DNA from 4 places in the Bacteroides sp. HF-4919 genome. Region 3 is predicted to be linked to each of the others. Evidence: riboswitches for the same ligand, from Rfam matches in the RefSeq annotation. Region 3 holds a riboswitch; each other region holds the start of a gene.

Region 1 (5,235 bases), on a different contig from region 3:
AACTATAGCCTGATTCACCGGAACCAATTCACCCTCTCGTTCAAGGGCTACGACGAGACTATCATATCTTTTTCCTAACCGGGACTGGGCAATGCTTTTGTTCAGAAACGGAAAATCTTCATCTACCGTGAATGAATGAAGCGTCACATCTTGTTTTATGTTCTTTTCATCCGGCAAATCCTGTCTGTTCTCAAGTTCCGTCCGGAACTCTTGCAGCTGTCCGCCTGTTCCGACCACTACTAACTTATCCTGCGGATAAATTCGTTCGGAACTTTGTGGAATGTATATTCTCCGCTCCCCTCTGACAATACTTACTATATTGACACCAAACTCCCGCCTGAAAGGGAGTTCATCCAATGACTGACCGATATAAGACGAATAAGGAGACACCCAAACGGAAGTCAGCTCAACATCTTTGTCATTAAACTCACTGTTAAAACGACTTTTCAGAGGATAACGTTTGCGGGCAGCTTCTTCCCTTCCGTTCAGATTGGTCAGGAAGTGTGTTTCCAGATGCGAATATTGCGTGAGGTTCTCCCTGAAAATAAGAATCAATGCCAATACGGCAACGGCTATCACAATGCCTATCCCATAATTGAGGCTGAAGTAACTGATAACGACCCCTGCAATGAAAAAGACGGCAACCGACACACGAAACAAAATCAGCGCGACCAACCGTCCGTGATTGTAATTATCATCATTCCACAACTTTAAAAATACATCCGGGGAATTATACTTATCTGAAACAAGTGCCCACAGGAAAGGTGTCATCAACAGAAGTGTGACCAGACACATCCCTATGTTTACCCATCGCCCGGGAGCATCGAACATCTCGTTTATCGTGGGATAAACGGTTTGCACAGACAATAACCAAATCGCCGTGAGAAGAACACTATAGATAATCACTCTTCCGACAATCGTCTTCAACAACCGCTTCCAATCGCTGTCATGATTGACCGTCTTCTTACCGGAAGCATAGCGGTCCAGACTTTCCCTGGTTTTAGGCGGAAGTATTTTATAAAGCCATTCGGCCAACGGATTTGCCAACCGGATGAAATAAGGAGTTGTGAATGTAGTAATCACCGATACCGCAACAATAATCGGAGGGATAAAACTATCCAGTACTTTGAGTGAAGCCCCCAGCCCTGCGATAATGAAAGCGAACTCTCCTATCTGGGCAAGGCTGAATCCTGACTTGACGGAAACCTTCAACGGTTCACCGGATAATAAAACTCCCAATGAAGAAAATATGGATTTACCCACAAGAGTTACCAAAGTAATGATGACCACCGGCCAGCCATACTGCACCAAGACAGCCGGATTGACCAACATACCGACAGAGACAAAGAAAATAGCTCCGAAAAGATCTTTCACCGGCTGGATGATATGTTCTATGTGTTCGGCCTCAACCGTCTCGGCAAGGATAGATCCCATAATGAAAGCACCCAGTGCAGCCGAGAATCCTGTACGGGTAGCCAACACAACCATTCCCAGACAAAGTCCCAGCGAAACGATCAGTAAGGTTTCGTTATTCATCAGCCGTTTTGCTTTTTTCAAAAAGAACGGAAGGATAAATATCCCAATCAGGAACCATAGGATCAGAAAGAAAACAACCTTCAACACACTCATCAACAACTCTTCACCTACAAACTCCTTACTCACTGCCATTGTAGAAAGGATGACCATCATCAGGATAGCGATCAGATCTTCAACTACCAATGTCCCGAATACAACACCCGTGAAGCGTTGGTTACGTAAGCCGAGATCATCAAACGCTTTGATAATAATCGTTGTTGACGACATAGACAACATACCTCCCAGAAAAATAGAATTCATTGTGCTCCAGCCTAACAGATGTCCTACCATATAACCGATCAGCAACATGCTGATAACTTCGGTGGTTGCCGTGATAAAGGCAGCTGACCCGACATTTATTAATTTCTTAAAACTAAACTCCAACCCAAGGGCGAAAAGTAAAAAAACAACTCCTATCTCAGCCCAGATATTGATGTTCTCAATATCACCTACAGTCGGGAAAATCTGCACGTAAGGTCCCGCCAATAATCCTGCGACGATATATCCCAGTACCAAGGGTTGTTTCAACCATTTGAACAAAAGGGTAATGATACTTGCGGACATCAGTATTAGGGCAAGGTCGGCAATTAAGGTAGGTAAGTGTGACATGGCATGTATATTTCGTTAGTAATTCATTCCGTTTATGCTCTTTTATTTGTAAAAAAGAACAATCGACAGTCTATTTGTGTTTCGTCTATATGACATTTATTTTGAAACAAAGCGCCGTTGGTCATTGCACAAAATTGAACTTTTCGTGCAAAAAGTATCCACTCTATCCAATATTTCTCTATATTTGTCCCCGAATTGGTTCGGAATCCGTGGTCAACGGACGAAGATTAAAAGGGAATCGGGTGTAAATCCCGGACAGTCCCGCTGCTGTGAAGCTCTGTATAACATCTTATCAATAAACCAATTACAAACCACTGACGGAAAAGGAAACGTCGGGAAGGTCCGATAAGATGTAGAGTCAGTCAGAAGACCTGCCATTCAATGAATAAGAGCTTTTTTACCTCGTGGGTTAGGAAAGAAAGCATCGTTGTTAAGCCCCAAATCGTAGAAATACTGTGTTTTCATCGGGTGGACTCATGTCCGCAGGGTGGAAAGCATGAATATGTGTATTCCATTTAATTGAGAAATGAATATGATTAAAAGAATCTTAGTCGCCAACCGCGGCGAAATAGCCGTGAGGGTGATGCGCTCCTGCCGGGAGATGGAAATAACGAGCATTGCCGTTTTCTCGGAAGCGGACCGAACAGCGAAGCATGTGCTCTATGCCGACGAAGCTTACTGCATCGGCCCAGCAGCATCGAAAGAGAGTTATCTGAATATAGAAAAGATTATCGAAGTGGCAAAGTCGTGCCGCGCAGACGCTATCCACCCGGGATACGGGTTCTTGTCCGAAAATGCAACCTTTGCCCGTCGTTGTCGTGAAGAGGGGATCATCTTCATCGGTCCGGACCCGGAAACCATGGAGGCGATGGGAGATAAGATTTCGGCACGTATCAAGATGATAGAAGCCGGTGTACCGGTGGTTCCGGGTACTCAAGAAAACCTGAAGAGCCTTGAAGAAGCGGTAGAACTCTGCAATCAAATCGGTTATCCGGTAATGCTGAAAGCCTCGATGGGAGGTGGCGGAAAGGGTATGCGGCTGATTCATCGTGCAGATGAAGTGGAAGAGGCCTACACAACCGCCAAGAGCGAATCACTTTCGTCATTCGGCGACGACACAGTTTACCTGGAGAAATTTGTAGAAGAACCGCATCACATCGAGTTCCAGATTCTGGGCGACAAGCATGGCAACGTGATTCATCTGTGCGAACGTGAATGTTCGGTGCAACGCCGCAACCAGAAGATTGTGGAAGAGAGCCCTTCGGTGTTCGTCACTCCTGAACTACGCCGGGATATGGGAGAAAAAGCAGTGGCCGCCGCCAAAGCCGTGAACTATGTCGGAGCGGGAACCATCGAATTTCTGGTGGACAAGCACCGCAACTATTACTTCCTGGAAATGAACACGCGCCTGCAAGTGGAACATCCGATTACCGAAGAGGTAGTCGGCGTAGATTTAGTGAAAGAGCAGATTAAAGTGGCCGAAGGACAGGTGTTGCAACTGAAACAGGAAGATATCCAGCAACGCGGACATGCCATCGAATGCCGCATCTGCGCAGAAGATACAGAAATGAACTTCATGCCCAGCCCGGGTGTCATCAAGCAGATTACGGAGCCAAACGGCATCGGGGTGCGCATCGACAGCTATGTATACGAAGGTTACGAGATTCCGATTTATTATGACCCAATGATCGGCAAACTGATTGTATGGGCAACCACACGCGAATACGCCATCGAACGGATGCGCCGTGTGCTTCACGAATATAAACTGACAGGAGTAAAGAACAACATCAGTTACCTGCGCGCCATCATGGATACTCCCGACTTTGTGGAAGGACATTACGATACGGGATTCATCAGCAAAAACGGAGAAGTGCTCCAACACTGCATCACCCGTACCAGCGAACGTGCAGAGAACATCGCACTGATTGCCGCTTACATGGATTACCTGATGAACCTGGAGGAGAATAACAGCGGACTGGCTGCGGACAACCGCCCGATCAGCAAATGGAAAGAATTCGGATTGCACAAAGGGGTATTAAGAATATAGAAGAGTATGGAAATACATATAGGAAATCGCGTGGCCGAGATAGAACTGGTCAGCAAAGAAGATAACAAAGTGGTACTCACCATCGACGGAAAAACGTTCGAAGCGGACGTTGTCATGGCAGAGAACGGGAATTGCAACATCCTGATGGATGGGCGAAGCTCCAACGCCCAACTGATTCGCAAAGAGAACGGAAAGAGTTACAAAGTGAATACACACTACAGTAGTTTCAACGTCGAGATTGTGGACAGTCAGGCAAAATATCTGCGGATGCGCAAGAAAGGTGAAGAAACACAGAACGACCGCATCATTTCGCCCATGCCGGGCAAGGTAGTGAAAATCCCCGTCAGTGTGGGACAGGAGATGAAAGCCGGAGAAACTGTCATCGTCATCGAAGCGATGAAGATGCAGAGTAACTACAAGGTGACTTCGGACTGCCGGATTAAAGAGATTCTGGTACAGGAAGGTGATAATATCGCCGGAGACCAGACGCTGATAACGTTAGAATAACGAATAATAGAAAGACAATGGAAGAAGTAAATAAAGCCTATGCCACGTTCGAAGAGCGTGACCGTATCGCTTCCCAAGGCGGAGGCGCTGCCAAGATTGAAATACAACATGCGAGCGGAAAGATGACTGCCCGCGAACGCATCGATATGTTACTGGACAAGGGAACATTTGTGGAACTTGACAAGCTGATGGTGCACCGCTGCACCAACTATGGCATGGACCGTAACAAGGTTCCGGGCGACGGTGTGGTGTCGGGTTACGGAAAGATCGACGGCCGTCAAGTGTTTGTCTACGCTTACGACTTCACCGTTTATGGTGGTTCGCTCTCGGCATCGAATGCCAAGAAGATAGTCAAGGTACAACAACTGGCTTTGAAGAATGGCGCGCCGATCATCGCACTGAACGACTCGGGCGGTGCACGTATCCAGGAAGGAATCGAAAGCCTGTCGGGCTATGCCGACATCTTTTACCAGAACACGATGGCAAGCGGCGTGATC
Region 2 (5,235 bases), on a different contig from region 3:
ATATACAGCCATCTCGACCATGCGCTTCGGAGTAATGCCGGCACGTTCGGCAAGCATCTTCAACCATTCCGGTGTGTCCGTAGGCAGAGGGGCACAATGAAGCATCAGGTTGCAGAACATGCCGATACGGCTTTCGCTGGTATCATAGTACCACTTGTCCAGTCGTATGAACTTCTCCTTCCCCATCAGGCTCAGCAGGCGGATCATCACTTCGGCACCGAACACCCCGTCCAGTTTCTGGGCCAGCGAAGTAACATCGGTACGGGCTTTCCCCCGTTCCAGTTCGATGTCCAGAATGCGTACGGTCACCTTTTCCAGCACTTTCTTAAATCCACTGAAATCATAATCCCGGCAGTCGGTATATATCCGTCCGTCCCTTCCCTTTTTCTGATAAAAAAAGCCCGCAGCCTCCTCTATCAGCGTAGGCGAAAGCGGGCGATCCATCAGTTCGGTGATCAAGGCATCTTCGGACAGAAGTCCCATCTGGTAGGCCCTGCCGAAATCGACGGCACGAATGGGAAACTCAACCGGATAAGGCTCTACCTTATAAGAAAGGAAATTACACAAGCGGTACAACTCGTAGCGGATCTTGAAATCGGTTATAAACTCATTATCCGTCAGCAAACGTTTCGGATGTTTCAGCCAGCAATCTATCCAATAGCAATGAACCAGTACGACACGATAATCGTGGGAGGAACCATACCATTCGCGGACGCTGTACAGAAAGGTGATATTCTGGGGAGTAAGCATCGGAAGCAAATGAAGCAGGACGTAGTGTGAATACTTCAGATACACCTCCTGGTCGCGGTAATCCCACTCCAATGCCCAGAGAATCTCACTCAGTGCATAGGGATGTTCAAGGCGCTCCAATGCCTGTTCGTATGGCGCCAGAGGGATTTCTCCGTATAATTTATCAAGTAACGTACCGAAACCTTTGCGCCAGACACAAGTCCTCGAATGTGACGCCATAAGGCACATTTCCAACAGAAGTGAGTAATCACGCACTTCTTCTTCATAAAACCGTATCCATACATCGGCAAACGGATAGCGCCCTATCGCTGTTGGTGAATCCGAATCATGCTTCGCACTTTCAAACTGTTCTTTGAACAAATGCACCTCCCCCCAGGGATCGCTATAGGTCAATTCACCATGAATTACGATCTGATATTGCAGTTTGTCAAAAAGATCAAATACTTCTCCTGACTGTATTCCTTTAAAGATTGCCTCTGTAGTTGGTTGTCCTTTTTTATTCTTCATGTCTGACTTGTTTGTTGTGTGTATAACGTTTTCATCACTGAGTACAAATATAGAATAAAAATACTATCTTTGTCCCATATCAAAACAAAAGATTATGATAAGCAATGTAAAATACCTTTCATTTATACTGTTATTGGTGCTTACTGCCTGTAAAAGCGGCCCCGCGGCCAGCCAGGAGCAGAACGGAAAGCAAGATACGGTTAAAGTTTTCAATTTACCCGACATACCCGTAGTGCTGAACACGGTGTCGCAACGGGCAGATTATATGGTAAAGCACTATTGGGATCGCTTTGACTTTACAGACACCACCTACGTCAGTCAGATCGACGTTGCCGAACAGGCTTGGGTGGATTATTGCGATTTGTTGGAACATGTGCCCTTGTCCGACGCGCAAACTGCCATAAAAGAGACGATCGGCCGGGCCGGGAAAAACAAAAAGATGCTGGACTTCTTTGCGGAACTGGCCGATAAATATCTCTACGACCCTAACTCGCCTATGCGTAACGAGGAGCTTTACATCCCCGTGCTGGAAGCTCTGACAGCCTCCCCCATGCTGAATGAAACGGAAAAGATACGTCCGCAGGCGCGGCTGGAACTGGCACAAAAGAACCGGTTGGGCACAAAAGCCCTCAACTTCACCTATACACTGGATTCGGGTGCAAAGGGTACGCTTTATCAGTTCCCGGCGGAATACACGTTACTGTTTATCAACAATCCCGGCTGCCACGCCTGCTCTGAGATGATAGAAGGGCTAAAGAGTTCTCCGGTCATCAACGGGTTCATAGCCGGCAAGAAGTTGAGGGTGCTGTCTCTCTATCCGGATGAAGAACTGGATGAATGGAAAAAGCACCGGGGCGATTTCGCGAAAGAATGGACCAACGGATATGATAAGGAGCTGGTCATCAAAAACAAAAACCTGTATGACCTGAGGGCTATTCCCACCCTCTACTTACTGGATAAGAACAAAATCGTATTGTTGAAAGACGCCACCCTGCAAAAGGTAGAGCAATATCTGGCAGAGCGCGGTTAAGAAAAACATACCGGAGCGGAGCATTTGCCCCAAAGATGCGGAGAGGGTCGGATTATCATTTTGACAGAATGATAATCCGACCCTCTCTATTTTCCGTTCTTTCGGCCCGACGCACGATATGCCTCTCAAAAACGTCTCCAATTCGATTTGCCGGTTATCTCTTTGCCCGCAATTTCCCGCTTTTGTTTACCGAAAGAAAGAGACTGGAAAGTGTTCTGTCCATAAAGCAGGTTTTAACCTTGAAACCATCTCTTTCCGACACTTCCGGAACGATCATATCGGGTGAGCAACGAGAGCAAGATCCGGGAGTTATAAGCCCCGGTTTTCATAACAATATATGTAATGGAGCATAACATATAGAGATATTTGAAAAAGAAGTAAGCATTTTCGGAAAATGCTTACTTCTTTCGGGGGAAATGTAACCGTCTTTTGGAGTGAATGCTTACTGCTTTTCCGCAAACCCCCGGCTCTAATCCACCCAAAGCCCGGCTTTCGGAACAGAAAAGGCCGGCTTTCCCCTTGTTTTCCCTCCGGTTCATCCGTTTTAAAGAAAGAGTGTGTCAGTCAAAAGGCTGATTAACCATCATTCTGCCATCATAACCCTCCGGAATCAAGATAAATGGCATCGCCTATCTAAGTCATTCCAATGTGCCGCCTGACACTATCCGGACGACCTGTCCGATGTTGCTCCGTCCGTTCCGCAATGCATAACGAATAATCACAAATTATTATGCTATTTCTAATATTCTTTTTATCTTTGCAGTGCATTGGTTTGTATTCTCCGTGTTCCGGGGATGCAATTAAAAGGGAATCAGGTGCAAATCCTGAACAGTCCCGCTGCTGTAAGTTTCACATCAGATTGTTGTAAGCAACCACCACTTGCCACTGGGAAACGTTTCCTGGGAAGGCGCTTATCAACAGAAACGAGTCAGAAGACCTGCCTGTGCATCTTTTTCATTGCTTTCGAGGAAAAAGCGTTGAGTCTAATGAGCCGGAACTATTCCATCCGTCATTTTATTCATCACTCTGATTCAGAGAAAGTAAGTTATGATAATAAACTCTGCCAAGTTTATTTAGTGTGTCCGGCCGAAGTGAGTTCGTCCGGACATTTTAACAACAAAAAACAAAGATGAATATACTCAGATTACCTAAGCTATTATACTCCTGTGTTGCTTTCTGTTGCTGCCAGGCTCTTACCGTTTCGCTTTCCGCCCAGCAGCAGAAAGCAGATACTGCCCGTACTTATTCAATCCCCGAAGTAACCGTTGCCGAAGCATACCACACCCGCGAAGTGAGAGCCATGGCTCCCACTCAGGTGTTCTCTAAAGAAGAACTCAAAAGCCTCAACGTATTGCAAGTGTCGGATGCCGTGAAACACTTTGCCGGAGTTACGGTGAAAGACTACGGCGGCATCGGCGGACTGAAAACCGTTTCATTGCGGAGTCTCGGAGCCGAGCATACCGCCGTGGGATATGACGGAATAACGATCAGCGACTGCCAGACGGGGCAAATAGACATCGGACGTTTCTCACTGGACAATGTAGACCGCCTGTCACTCAGCAACGGACAGAGTGATAATATCTTTCAGCCCGCAAGGTTTTTCGCTTCCGCCGGGATACTGAACATACAGACGCTGACACCGCAATTCAAAGACAACCGGCGTACCAACCTGAGCGCCTCGTTCAAAACGGGTTCGTGGGGACTGGTCAATCCGTCTCTCCTGATCGAACAGAAACTGAGCCGCAAATGGGTGCTCTCCGCCAACGGCGAGTGGATGTCGGCCGATGGTCATTATCCTTTCACATTGCATTATGGCGAGGACAATGACCTGACCTCCCGTGAGAAACGGAAAAACACGGAAGTGAAAAACCTCCGTGCCGAAGCGGGATTGTTCGGCAACTTCTCGGATACGGAACAATGGCGACTAAAGGCCTATTACTATCAGTCGTCCCGCGGACTGCCCAATGCCACGACTTATTATTACGACTACTCCTCACAGCATCTCTGGGACAAGAATGTCTTCGTGCAAAGCCAATACAAAAAAGAATTCAGCCGCCAATGGGTCTTCCAGACTTCGGCCAAATGGAACTGGAGCTACCAACGTTATCTCGACCCCGACTATAAAGGTTCGGAAGGCAAAACGGAGAACAGTTATTACCAGCAAGAGTATTACCTCTCGGCTTCGGCGCTCTACCGGGTGCTCAGCAACCTCTCTTTTTCGCTTTCGACAGACGCGAGCATCAACCGGCTGAACGCGAACCTGAAAGATTTCGCATATCCTACCCGTTATTCGTGGCTGACGGCTTTTGCCGGAAAATACGTTAACGACTGGTTGACGGCATCCGCCTCGGTACTGGCAACGGTCATCAACGAAGAGGTGCGCCAAGGCAGCGCCGCAGCCAACCGGCGGAAACTCTCTCCGTACGTCAGCGCGTCGTTCAAGCCCTTTGCCGGCGAAGAGTTCCGCATCCGCCTGTTCTATAAAGACATCTTCCGGTTGCCCAGCTTCAACGACCTGTACTACGGGCAGGTGGGCAACACGAACCTGAAACCGGAAAGCACCACACAATACAACCTGGGACTGACGTACAGCCGGTCGATCAATGAACTGATCCCCTACGTATCCGTCACGGCAGATGCTTATTATAATAAGGTGAAAGACAAAATCATCGCCATCCCCACCAAGAACCTCTTTATATGGAGCATGGTGAACCTCGGCAAAGTGGACATCAAAGGAATCGACGTTGCCGGAAACATCAGTCTGCAACTCTGGGAGAAACTACGGGTGAACCTTTCGGGGAACTACACTTATCAGCGTGCACTGGATATGACCGAACCGGGAGGAAAAACCTACAAGCAACAAATCGCCTATACACCCCGCGTATCCGGATCGGGACAAGCCGGTATCGAGACTCCGTGGGTGAACCTCTCCTACTCGTTCCTCTTTT
Region 3 (5,235 bases):
GAGAAGAACTGGCTGACTTCCCAATCGGAAATATCGATAACAAATACATTGCCCGGGTAGCTCCGGGTAAGCATAGCCTGGTGATTCCGCTCGGAAGCAAAGCAACCCTTACAGTCAATGATCCGGCTATGGGAACTTTGCCCAAAGGAAAATACGAATTGGTACTGACCGATATCAGTGGCATCACCTGGAAAAAAGAGATCGTCCATTAATAACCATTAAAAAGCAGAAAAATGAAAAAGAGCATTCTTATCCCCTTCCTATTTATAGGATTGCTGGCCTTTGCATCTTGCAAAGGGACATCCGAGAACAAGACAACTGCCGGCGCAGATACGGTACAAACGGAAAAACCGCAACCGGGAACCATCCACCTGACTCGTGCAGAGTTTCTAAAGAAGGTAGCCGACTATGAAAACCATTCGAAGGAATGGAAATACCTGGGTGACAAACCGGCTATCGTAGACTTTTATGCCGACTGGTGCGGTCCCTGCAAAATGGTCGCTCCGATCCTTGAAGAATTATCCAAAGAGTATGCCGGAAAGATTTATATCTATAAAGTAGATGTAGACAAAGAACCGGAACTGGCAAAGGCTTTCGGCATACAGAGTATTCCCGCCCTCTGGTTTGTACCGATGAAGGGAGAGCCCCAAGTAAGCATGGGGGCTTTATCCAAAGAGCAACTAAAAGGGTATATCGATAAAGTTCTATTGAAACCATAAACGATGATGCGGCCTCACCCGGCAAACCGGTACTGAGGCCGTTTTTTGGGAATTTATCGTTTTTCTGATCTATGAACTTTCATGTAGCCATCGGTCAACGTTTTCATAAAGGCCACGATGTCAGCTTCTTCTTCCTGTGTCAGTCCGAGATTTCCCAATTCATCCTTGTTCACGGTAGCAGGATACTCGGCAGGTGGAAAATCATCACTCACGTCCCGCACATTATAGAAATGCACAATCTCCTCAAGTGTCTTAAAATAACCGTTATGTCCATATGGAGCCGTGAGTTCCACATTGCGCAACGTAGGCACACGATACTTGCCATTCTCACTTTCAGCATTGACAATAGCCCCCAACCCCAAATCCACCGAATCGGCAGTTAGCAGGAAATATTCTGCCGGCACCTTATAATGCGGATGATCCGGCAACTTCGGTATACCCAGATTATCATAAGTATGATCGGTAAACAACGTGCGGTGTGCCCGCTTGTCACGATCCAGGACATGGCATTCGGCACATTGCCCTTTCTCCTTGAAAAGCTCCTTTCCACGCGCTTCCTGTGCGGTCAGCTGATAATTTCCTTTTTTATAGGCATCGTACTTGGATGTAAAAGGATTGATTTCTTTGGATGACTGATAAGCCGCCAGTGCGTCCGTAACGTAAGCAAACAGCGAATCGGCATTACCCGTTTCGCCATATATCCGTATCAAACGGTCATAATACGGAGTACGTCTCACCTTTTCGGCCACCATTTGTTTGTCCTTATTCCCCATTTCCACCGGATTCAGCAAAGGAACACCCGCCTGATCCCGCAAAGAAGGAGAACGGCCGTCCCAAAACAGACCTCCCACATAGCTTTCATCTTCATCATCATAATGTAACTCAGGCACAAAAGCGGCATAACATACCGACATGGAATTGCGCTGAGAAAAGAGTCCCTGCACTGCGCCTTCGGATATGGCACGCGACTGTTCATCGGCAAATCCCCGGGAGACGGCATGGCAAGTGGCGCACGACTGTCCGGATGGTTCAGAGAGCGAAGTATCATGGAAGAGGAGTTTACCCAACGCTTCTTTCTCGCTTCCGCCTTTGTGAGGCGGATGTCCGCACGAGATGCAGACAGAACCCATCAGTGCGGCTAATAGTAGTTTATGTGTCATCATAGTTGTAAAAACAGGGATATAGTTGTTTCAGGGTTCAAAGATACATCATTTTCTGAAAAAGGTATAAAAAAGCCCGGTCGAAATCACATCGCCCGGGCCCCTCTAAACAGGCTCTTACGAATCTGTTCCACGAAAATATACTATAGTTATAAAGAAGTTCTATTCCTCTTCGGGCCAAAGTTCTCCCGCAACCATTTCAGCCATTCTCAGCGTATGCCATTGCTTCTCCTCAGCCTCTTCATAAGATTCCGAAGGTAGTACCTCAGCATTGGGAATGCAGAGTGAGAAGCGGTGCGAGGGAATATAACGTACAATCTGGTCGATCTTAGCCCTTAGTTCTTCCAACTCTTCCTCTACGGGATAATGGGAAAGGACGAAACCAAAAACCGATTGCTTTTCCCGTATGAACCACAGCAAACGGTTTTTGCCACAACATTCCGAATCATAGTCGAGGAAAAAAGCATTGATGCCCTGTAGTGAGAAAAGCATTTCGGTAGGCGAGTGAAAAGCGATGTAAAGGTCGGCAGGCAGATTTTCCAAAGCCATGTTGTTGACACGAATAGCATTATCTGTCACCGTGCGCGTTGCGTCATCGAGTTGCAGATAACGGCAACCCGATTTATACAATTCCATAATCAGCTTCTGATACACCTGTGCAATATCCACCAGCAATGTCTCGAGTTCGGGATAAATCAGATCAAGTTGCGTCCGGTTTGCGTCCTTCATCAATTCGGCCAGCAGGCGCGAAGGCGCCGGAAGCACCTGCTTAGCTATTACATCTCCGCCGGTTACCCCGGTAAGAAAAACAAAATCATCGAGCACCGGATGACGATGCACATCGATCCTGCCGGTCAGTTCGACAGAAGTCTTTCTGTCATCCCGGAATCGGATGCCATCCAATCCGCACATAAAGTCGAGCGGCCACGCATCACTGCGGAAACGGCCGTCGGTGACCACCTTCAGCCCTTCTGCCTTCAGTCTGTCTACCAGATTCCGTATTTCGGCATCTTCGACAGCACGCAAAGTAAGCAGGCTGATTTGTTCGTTTCGATATTGCTCACGGGCTTCTCTCAATGCAGGAGGCAGAAGAAAAGTACCGGCAACGTCTACTTTGAACGGAGGAACTACTTTTTCCATACGCTCTACGTTTTTAATATTGATTGTTACTATTGTGCTTTGCTCCTAACCCACGAGGAACCAAGACTTATCAGCGAGAGTGGCAGGTCTTCTGACTTAGCTTCCATTCCGAACGCCTTCCCGGCTTACACGAGCCAGTGGCAAAAGAGTATCCGATCGGAATGTTTGTATTAAAGCCTCACAGCAGCGGGACTGTCCGGGAGTCACACCCGGTTCCCTTTTAATCGCCAGAAGCAGGAAAGCTTTGGCGAACCAATCTGCCGACAAATATAAAAACAATAAATCAGATATTTGTGTTCAGAGAGATACTTTTTTCAATCGGAGCCTCTGCCGAAGTAAAACAGAGGCTCTGTCCGGACAGAACAAAGGCTCCGTCCGACCGGGACAGAGCCTTCGTTTCAACCAAGCAGAGGCTCGGTTTCCAGACTAATTGCAACGGGCTTAATAGCTGATCTTTACTCCGGCAAAATAGCTTCGCGGAGCAGCCGGCCCATAGATATATCCGGAGTCACGTTCCACTCCCTGATCAAAGTCGTTCTGATAAGCGTTGAACACATTTTGTACACCGGCGCTCAACTGGAGGTCTATCGTCTTATAAAGTTTGAAATCATAGGCCAACTTAACTCCCATATCGAAGAAATCGCGCGTATTGACCGCTATGTCATTCTTGATATAACCTGCCATATGCTGCACCAGCATCGAACCGGTATAGGTTCCCGACAAGGAAACGGAGAGCGGTTTGACAGGGGTATAGGTTGCCGTGAAATATCCATAGGTATTCGGAGTACGGAAAATCTTCTTCTGAGCCGGTGCCGTTTCACTCCATTTTTCGGGTTCGTCATAACGGCTTTGCTGCAAGGTGACTCCCGCCTGCAACTGGAACAAAGAGAGGTAAGCCATTTTTCCTTCCATCGACAGTCCCAGCACTTTCGCTCCCGAACCATTGCGACGTTCTTTAATCAGAATCCCGTCCCGCACTCCGATGTTCTCGAGAACAAACACATCCGACAGCTTGGTATAGAAACCTTCTACCAGGAAGTTCACCTGAAAAGCACCGAAGCGGTGATACATATCCGCCGAAGCACTGAAACTCTGCGACTTCTCTTCTTTGAGATTCTTGGCGCGCTCAATCATAGACACCGTTCCGCCCACATTCTCAATATGCAGGTCTTCATCAAAAGCCTGGGGGGCACGGAATCCGGAAGAATAGCTCAGACGGAGGTTGACGTCCTGTGTAGGATTGAAACGCAAATTGGCACGGGGACTGAAGATGACATGGTTGATCAGATTATGCTTGTCCAGACGTCCGCCCAGCAAGATACTCCACTTTTCATTTTTCCATTCGTTCTGGAAGAAAGCGCTACCGATATTCACCGTCTGCCTGGTATAGCGATTGTATCCCCACATATCATCCTTCAGATTGTCCCGGTTATATTCCAGCCCGGCAGTCAGATCGGCAGGCATAAAGAGGCATTTATCGAAACTGTACACATACTGGGAACCGCCGATAAAGGTCAGGTCCGTCGTCTTTCCATAGGCATTCAGGTCCTTTTTACTACCGTAATAGCTGTCGCGGTCCGTATGCTGTGCCGATGTATACAGTGTCAGGCGGTGCTTTTCGTTCGGAGCAAAATAGTCGAACTTCAATCCCCCACCATTGATGGAATGTTGAATCTGCTCGGCAATATCGGCTTCGTGAGGCGGACGGTTCAGCATGTTGCCGCCACGGCGGAACTCCTGCAAGTGATGATACTCAAACGTTAGTTTGGAGTATGTACTTGTTTTCAGGAACGAACGGAAACCTACTGTCTGGTTTTTGAGTTTAGGCATTTCGGAATAACCGTCCCCGTCGTGATCATACGCATCGCGATGTCGGTTCTGACCGAACACATAGAGTCCTGCCCGGTGATCGTCGGTCACCAGCGAAGCATTCAGCGAGGTATTATTGTCGAAAGACGAGCTGCCGCCAATAGAAGTAATGGTGTGTGCCAACTGCCCCGAATTGCGTAACGGCTCTTTAGTGATGATATTGATGGTTCCGGCAATGGCAGACGAACCAAACAGCGCAGAACCTCCACCACGCATCACCTCTACCCGCTCAATCATGTTGGCAGGAATCTGCTCCAAACCATAAACACCGGAAAGGGCACTGAAGATGGGACGCGAATCGATAAGAATCTGCGTATAGGGGCCGTCCAGACCATTGATGCGCACCT
Region 4 (5,235 bases), on a different contig from region 3:
CGGGTTGGTATAGTACCAATGCAAGTTCATATTATTTGATTTTGAATAATAAAATGGTAGTCAAAAGAAAAGGAGTAGGTACGTGGATTGCAAACAGCGCCCGTCCTTATGGAGGGGGAGGAGTGACTTATAGTAGTTCTTATATAAAATTAGCTCCCATTGTGAACCCCATACAGGGTGATTCTGTTGATCTGAATATTCTTCGTTATGAATCCCAAAAACCGCAAATAACAGAAGGGATACATCGGTTGTTTGTAGAAGAAGTGCGTGAGTCTGAAGTCATGTTGCGGGGGAGAGGTTTCAAGTTTCTGCTTCCTTATCAGAAGTGAAATATGGATGTGGATTGTGTTAATTTATGGGATTCATTATTTGTGTTAGAATCTACATGATTAATTAATAACTGTGTTTTATGAGTATAGAAATATTGTTGCAAACCGTTGCTGTGGGTTTTTCTTGTCAGTCGCTTTCTTGCGTCACAAAAAAAGTAAGCTGTCTGATTGATAAGATATCCGGCAGGGTGAATGATAAGGGAGCATTGTTATTTGCCCTGTTCATTCTATTGGCGGGCGGGAGCAGGGCAAGGCAACATAGAAAAGAGGATTTTATAATCCGTGGTAAGCAGGTTGCAGTTTTTGGACGCAATATATTTACTGACCGGAATTTATCTTTTGAACCTAATCTGGATATCCCTACCCCTGAAAATTATGTGTTAGGGTCCGGAGACGAATTGATTATCGATGTGTGGGGCACTTCCGAAAATACAGTCAGAGAAATTATTTCTCCTGAAGGTACTATTCACGTGGCAGGTATAGGTCCCATCTTTCTGGATGGAATGAGTATACAGGATGCCGAACGGAGCTTAAGACGTGAATTCAGTAAGATTTATGCCGCTATTTCCGGAAAATCGGTTCATATCAAGTTATCATTAGGGGGAATCCGTACCATCATGATCAATGTCATGGGTGAAGTACAGGTACCGGGTACTTACCGCTTGTCGGCATTTGCATCGGTATTCCATGCCTTGTATCGTGCCGGTGGGGTCAGTGGTATTGGAAGTTTACGTGATATTCGTGTTGTGAGAGGTGGAAAAGAGGTCGCTTGCATTGATGTATATGATTACATTATGAAAGGAAAGTTGACGGACGACATCCGTTTATCGGAAGGCGATGTCATTTTGATTCCTCCTTATGAGAATTTGGTTAGTATTTCCGGAAAAGTCAAACGTCCGATGGCGTATGAAATGAAAAAAGGAGAAACCATAACAACTCTGCTCAGCTATGCGGGAGGTTTCACGGGAGATGCTTACCGGGACGCGATACGTCTGTTTCGTCTGAATGGGAAAGAGAAACAGATATACAATGTAGGGCAGGATGATTACCAATCTTTTGTTTTGACCGACGGTGATGAATTGTCTGTTGAGGCGGTATTGCAACGTTTCTCAAACAAAGTTGAAGTTCGTGGTGCTGTGTACCGTGCCGGCGTATATCAATTGGACGATAGTATCACGGGAACTGTCAGGCAGTTGATCGGCAGAGCAGAAGGACTTCGGGGAGATGCTTTTCTCAACAGGGCTTTGTTGAGACGTGAGCATGAAGACCTAACACATGAAATGATCCCGGTCGATTTGAAAAGAATGATGGCTGGCGCAGTCTCCGACCTACGTTTACAGAAAAATGATGTTCTTTATATCTCGAGTGTGAAAGACATTGAGAAAGAAGGTACTTTATCTATCTATGGTGATATAAGGAATCCGGGAGATTTCCCTTATGTTAAAAATACGTCCATACAGGATTTGATTGTAAAAGCGGGAGGATTGCTGGAATCTGCTTCTATGGTCCGGATCGATGTCTCGCGGCGGATTAGAGATCCTAAGAGTATATCATCTTCCACTGTTATCGGAAAAAGCTTTACGGTTGAACTTAAAAACGGGCTGGTGATGGGGGAGGATAAAGGATTTGAACTGGAACCCTATGATATCGTTTTCATTCGCCGAAGTCCGGGATATCGTAAACAGGCCAATGTAACAGTTGAAGGCGAAGTGGCCTTCACCGGTAATTATACATTAATCCAAAGTAATGAGAGGCTGAGTAGTCTGATAGCAAGAGCCGGCGGACTATCGAAAGAAGCTTATGTAAAAGGAGCGCGTCTGATACGCAGAATGACGGCGGATGAAATGCGTCAGAAAAAGGATGTGCTACGTTTGTCGGTCAGAGGAAGTGAAAAGGCTTCTGTATCTCCGGTTACTTTGGAAGCCTCTTCCACTTATCCGGTAGGCATAGAACTTGAGAAAGCATTGGTAAATCCAGGCTCTGACGAAGATATGGTTTTGCGCGAAGGAGATGTACTTTTCGTTCCTAAATATGTCAGCACGGTAACAATCAATGGAGCTGTGATGTATCCTAATACGATACTTTATCAGAAGGGGAGCAGTCTTAGTTATTACATTGAGCAGGCAGGTGGATTTGGAAACCGGGCACTGAAGCGGCGTGTTTATGTAATATATATGAATGGTATGGTTTCTCGTCTGAAAAGGAGAATGGGCAATGCAATTGAACCCGGATGTGAAATAATAGTGCCAAGCAAAAAGGGCAGGAAAAAAACTGTGGCGGCGGACGTTACAGGGATGAATACTTCCATCGCCTCTATTGCCGCAATGGTGGCTGCTATGGTTGGTATGACAAAGTAATGTTCATAATAAAAAGAGTAATCCGACAGCTTTTTGTACCCTTAAGATTAAATAAGGAGGCAACTTATAACAGAGTTAGTGGAAAAAATGTCAGTCAGTAACAAAGAAAAGGGACAATCAGCCTAAAACAAATTAACGGTATACGTAATTTTTTCCATCTTGCGCACTAAGATGTATATCTCGCGTGCTAAGATGTGCATCTTGGCTGCTGAGATATACATCTCGGCTACTGAGATGAACTTTAATTGCCTTCTCAGTTAGGATGGATAATCTGTGCATAATACATCTTATGGCAACTTTTTTTAACTACGGAATTATTTGTATATTACTGAAGTCTTTCGTTATTTTGTGGCGAATTGGTTCACTTATGCTTTTCTGCATAAGTGATTAAAAGGGAATCGGGTGTAAATCCCGAACAGTCCCGCTGCTGTGAAACTCCGGTAGACTTACCGATACTAAACTTATTGCCACTGCATTGCCCAAGTAGATGAGGAGAAGTGTGGGAAGGCATCGGAAAGGAGGAGTCAGTCAGAAGACCTGCCATTCATCAAAGGCTGTTTCTACTCGGGGGGTAGGGAAACAGTGCGAAACGATAAAATAATTCATTTCAAGAACATTTCATGCAAATAATCAAGAGGAATGGGGCTACGGAACCATATAATAGAGAAAAGATAGCCGTTGCGATACGGAAGAGTTTTGCCAGTACCGGAAGAGAAGTACCGGACGAAACCGTTTACACAATTGTAGATGAAGTAGAACTCTTTTTGTGTGATGAAGTACACCGTAGCGTGGAACAGATTCAAGATGAGGTAGAACGTGGTTTGATGGAACATGGCTTTTATGCCGAAGCTAAAAACTATATACTTTATCGTTGGCAACGTACGGAACGGAGAAAAGCTTTTAACCATATTGTCAGTAGTATAGGTTCTGAAGCGTTGGCTGACACATTGAAAGATATTCAAAAGGATTTTGTTGCCAATGAATATAGTTTGGTGATCCTGGCAGAGAAGTTTGTAAACCTCTGCAAAACCGATATGACAGTTGAAGAGAGGTTGACGACTCTTATTAAGGCTGCCGTAGAGCTTACTACGCAAGAGGCGCCTGACTGGGAATTTATTGCTGCCCGTTTGTTTAATTTTCAGTTGACGCAGAAGTTAAAGGTACAGGCAGAAATTGCCGGTATTTATTCTTTTTATGACAAGCTGCGCTATTTGACGGATGAAGGTTTGTATGGTGACTATATCCTGAGCGCTTATTCTCCACGAGAAATAGAAGTGGCTGCCGGGTTTATGTGTCCCGAACGTGATAAACTTTTCAATTATTCGGGATTGGATCTTCTCGCGAAACGTTATCTTATCCGTACGCACTCACATGAACCAATGGAATCGGTACAAGAAATGTATTTGGGGATTGCGCTTCATTTGGGTATGTCCGAAAAGTGTGATAGATTGCAGTGGGTAAAGAAGTTCTATGATATGCTGAGTCGGTTAGAAGTAACCATGGCAACCCCTACACTGTCCAATGCCCGCAAGCCTTATCACCAGTTATCCAGTTGCTTTATTGATACAGTGCCCGATAGCCTGGAGGGGATTTATCGCAGTATCGATAATTTTGCCATGGTCAGTAAGTTTGGCGGAGGAATGGGAATGTATTTTGGTAAGGTGCGTGCGGCAGGAGGAAATATACGAGGGTTTAAGGGAGTGGCAGGCGGAGTAATACGCTGGATGAAACTGGTAAATGACACTGCCGTAGCTGTCGACCAACTGGGTATGCGTCAGGGAGCTGTAGCAGTATATCTGGATGTCTGGCACAAAGATTTGCCCGAATTCCTGCAACTCCGCACCAATAATGGAGACGACCGGATGAAGGCACATGATATCTTTCCTGCCGTATGCTATCCTGATTTGTTCTGGCGTATGGCAAAGGAAGACCTGAATCAGCAATGGTACTTGTTCTGCCCCAACGAAATTATGAATGTCAAAGGGTATTGCCTGGAGGATTATTATGGAGAAGAGTGGGAGCAAAAATACTTGGATTGTGTAAACGATCCCCTTCTCTCTAAGCGGGTTCTGAACATCAAAGATATTGTCCGGTTGATACTACGCTCTGCCGTAGAGACAGGGACGCCTTTCACATTCAACCGGGATACAGTGAATAGGGCTAATCCTAATTCGCATCGGGGGATTATTTATTGTTCTAACCTATGTACGGAAATAGCTCAGAATATGTCATCCATTGAAACAGTTTCCACTGAGGTCCGTACGGAAGGTGGTGATACGGTTGTAGTCAATACCGTCCGTCCCGGTGACTTTGTCGTTTGTAACCTTGCCAGCTTGTCGCTTGGACATCTTCCATTGGAGGATGAACGGCAGATGAAAGAAAAAATAGCTGTTGTAGTACGTGCGCTCGACAATGTGATTGATTTGAATTTCTATCCTATCCCTTTTGCCCGGATAACAAACCATCGGTACCGTAGCATCGGTTTAGGGGTGAGCGGTTACCATCATGCACTTGCATTGCGCGGTATCCGTTGGGAAAGCGTGGAGCAT

The links. A riboswitch is a leader RNA that binds a small molecule or an ion and turns the genes downstream of it on or off. The one in region 3 is predicted to bind cobalamin.
Region 1: linked by a shared signal. The riboswitch ahead of accC (acetyl-CoA carboxylase biotin carboxylase subunit) and the one ahead of KO473_RS06375 (methionine synthase) in region 3 are both predicted to bind cobalamin.
Region 2: linked by a shared signal. The riboswitch ahead of KO473_RS03350 (TonB-dependent siderophore receptor) and the one ahead of KO473_RS06375 (methionine synthase) in region 3 are both predicted to bind cobalamin.
Region 4: linked by a shared signal. The riboswitch ahead of KO473_RS01215 (ribonucleoside-diphosphate reductase subunit alpha) and the one ahead of KO473_RS06375 (methionine synthase) in region 3 are both predicted to bind cobalamin.

What each region holds. Positions count from the first base shown of each region.
Region 1 covers NZ_JAHKNF010000004.1:313,099-318,333, reverse strand. The annotation lists gene KO473_RS09445 (cation:proton antiporter) at 1-2,184, opposite strand, end outside; cobalamin riboswitch at 2,364-2,578, shown strand; gene accC (acetyl-CoA carboxylase biotin carboxylase subunit) at 2,717-4,231, shown strand; gene KO473_RS09435 (acetyl-CoA carboxylase biotin carboxyl carrier protein subunit) at 4,238-4,738, shown strand; gene KO473_RS09430 (acyl-CoA carboxylase subunit beta) at 4,756-5,235, shown strand, end outside.
Region 2 covers NZ_JAHKNF010000001.1:779,453-784,687, forward strand. The annotation lists gene KO473_RS03340 (DUF5724 domain-containing protein) at 1-1,257, opposite strand, end outside; gene KO473_RS03345 (DUF5106 domain-containing protein) at 1,352-2,287, shown strand; cobalamin riboswitch at 3,039-3,247, shown strand; gene KO473_RS03350 (TonB-dependent siderophore receptor) at 3,417-5,235, shown strand, end outside.
Region 3 covers NZ_JAHKNF010000003.1:66,424-71,658, reverse strand. The annotation lists gene KO473_RS06390 (TQO small subunit DoxD) at 1-212, shown strand, start outside; gene trxA (thioredoxin) at 234-719, shown strand; gene KO473_RS06380 (cytochrome-c peroxidase) at 773-1,882, opposite strand; gene KO473_RS06375 (methionine synthase) at 2,042-3,019, opposite strand; cobalamin riboswitch at 3,083-3,291, opposite strand; gene KO473_RS06370 (TonB-dependent receptor) at 3,461-5,235, opposite strand, start outside.
Region 4 covers NZ_JAHKNF010000001.1:269,763-274,997, reverse strand. The annotation lists gene KO473_RS01225 (hypothetical protein) at 1-329, shown strand, start outside; gene KO473_RS01220 (SLBB domain-containing protein) at 410-2,686, shown strand; cobalamin riboswitch at 3,027-3,246, shown strand; gene KO473_RS01215 (ribonucleoside-diphosphate reductase subunit alpha) at 3,307-5,235, shown strand, end outside.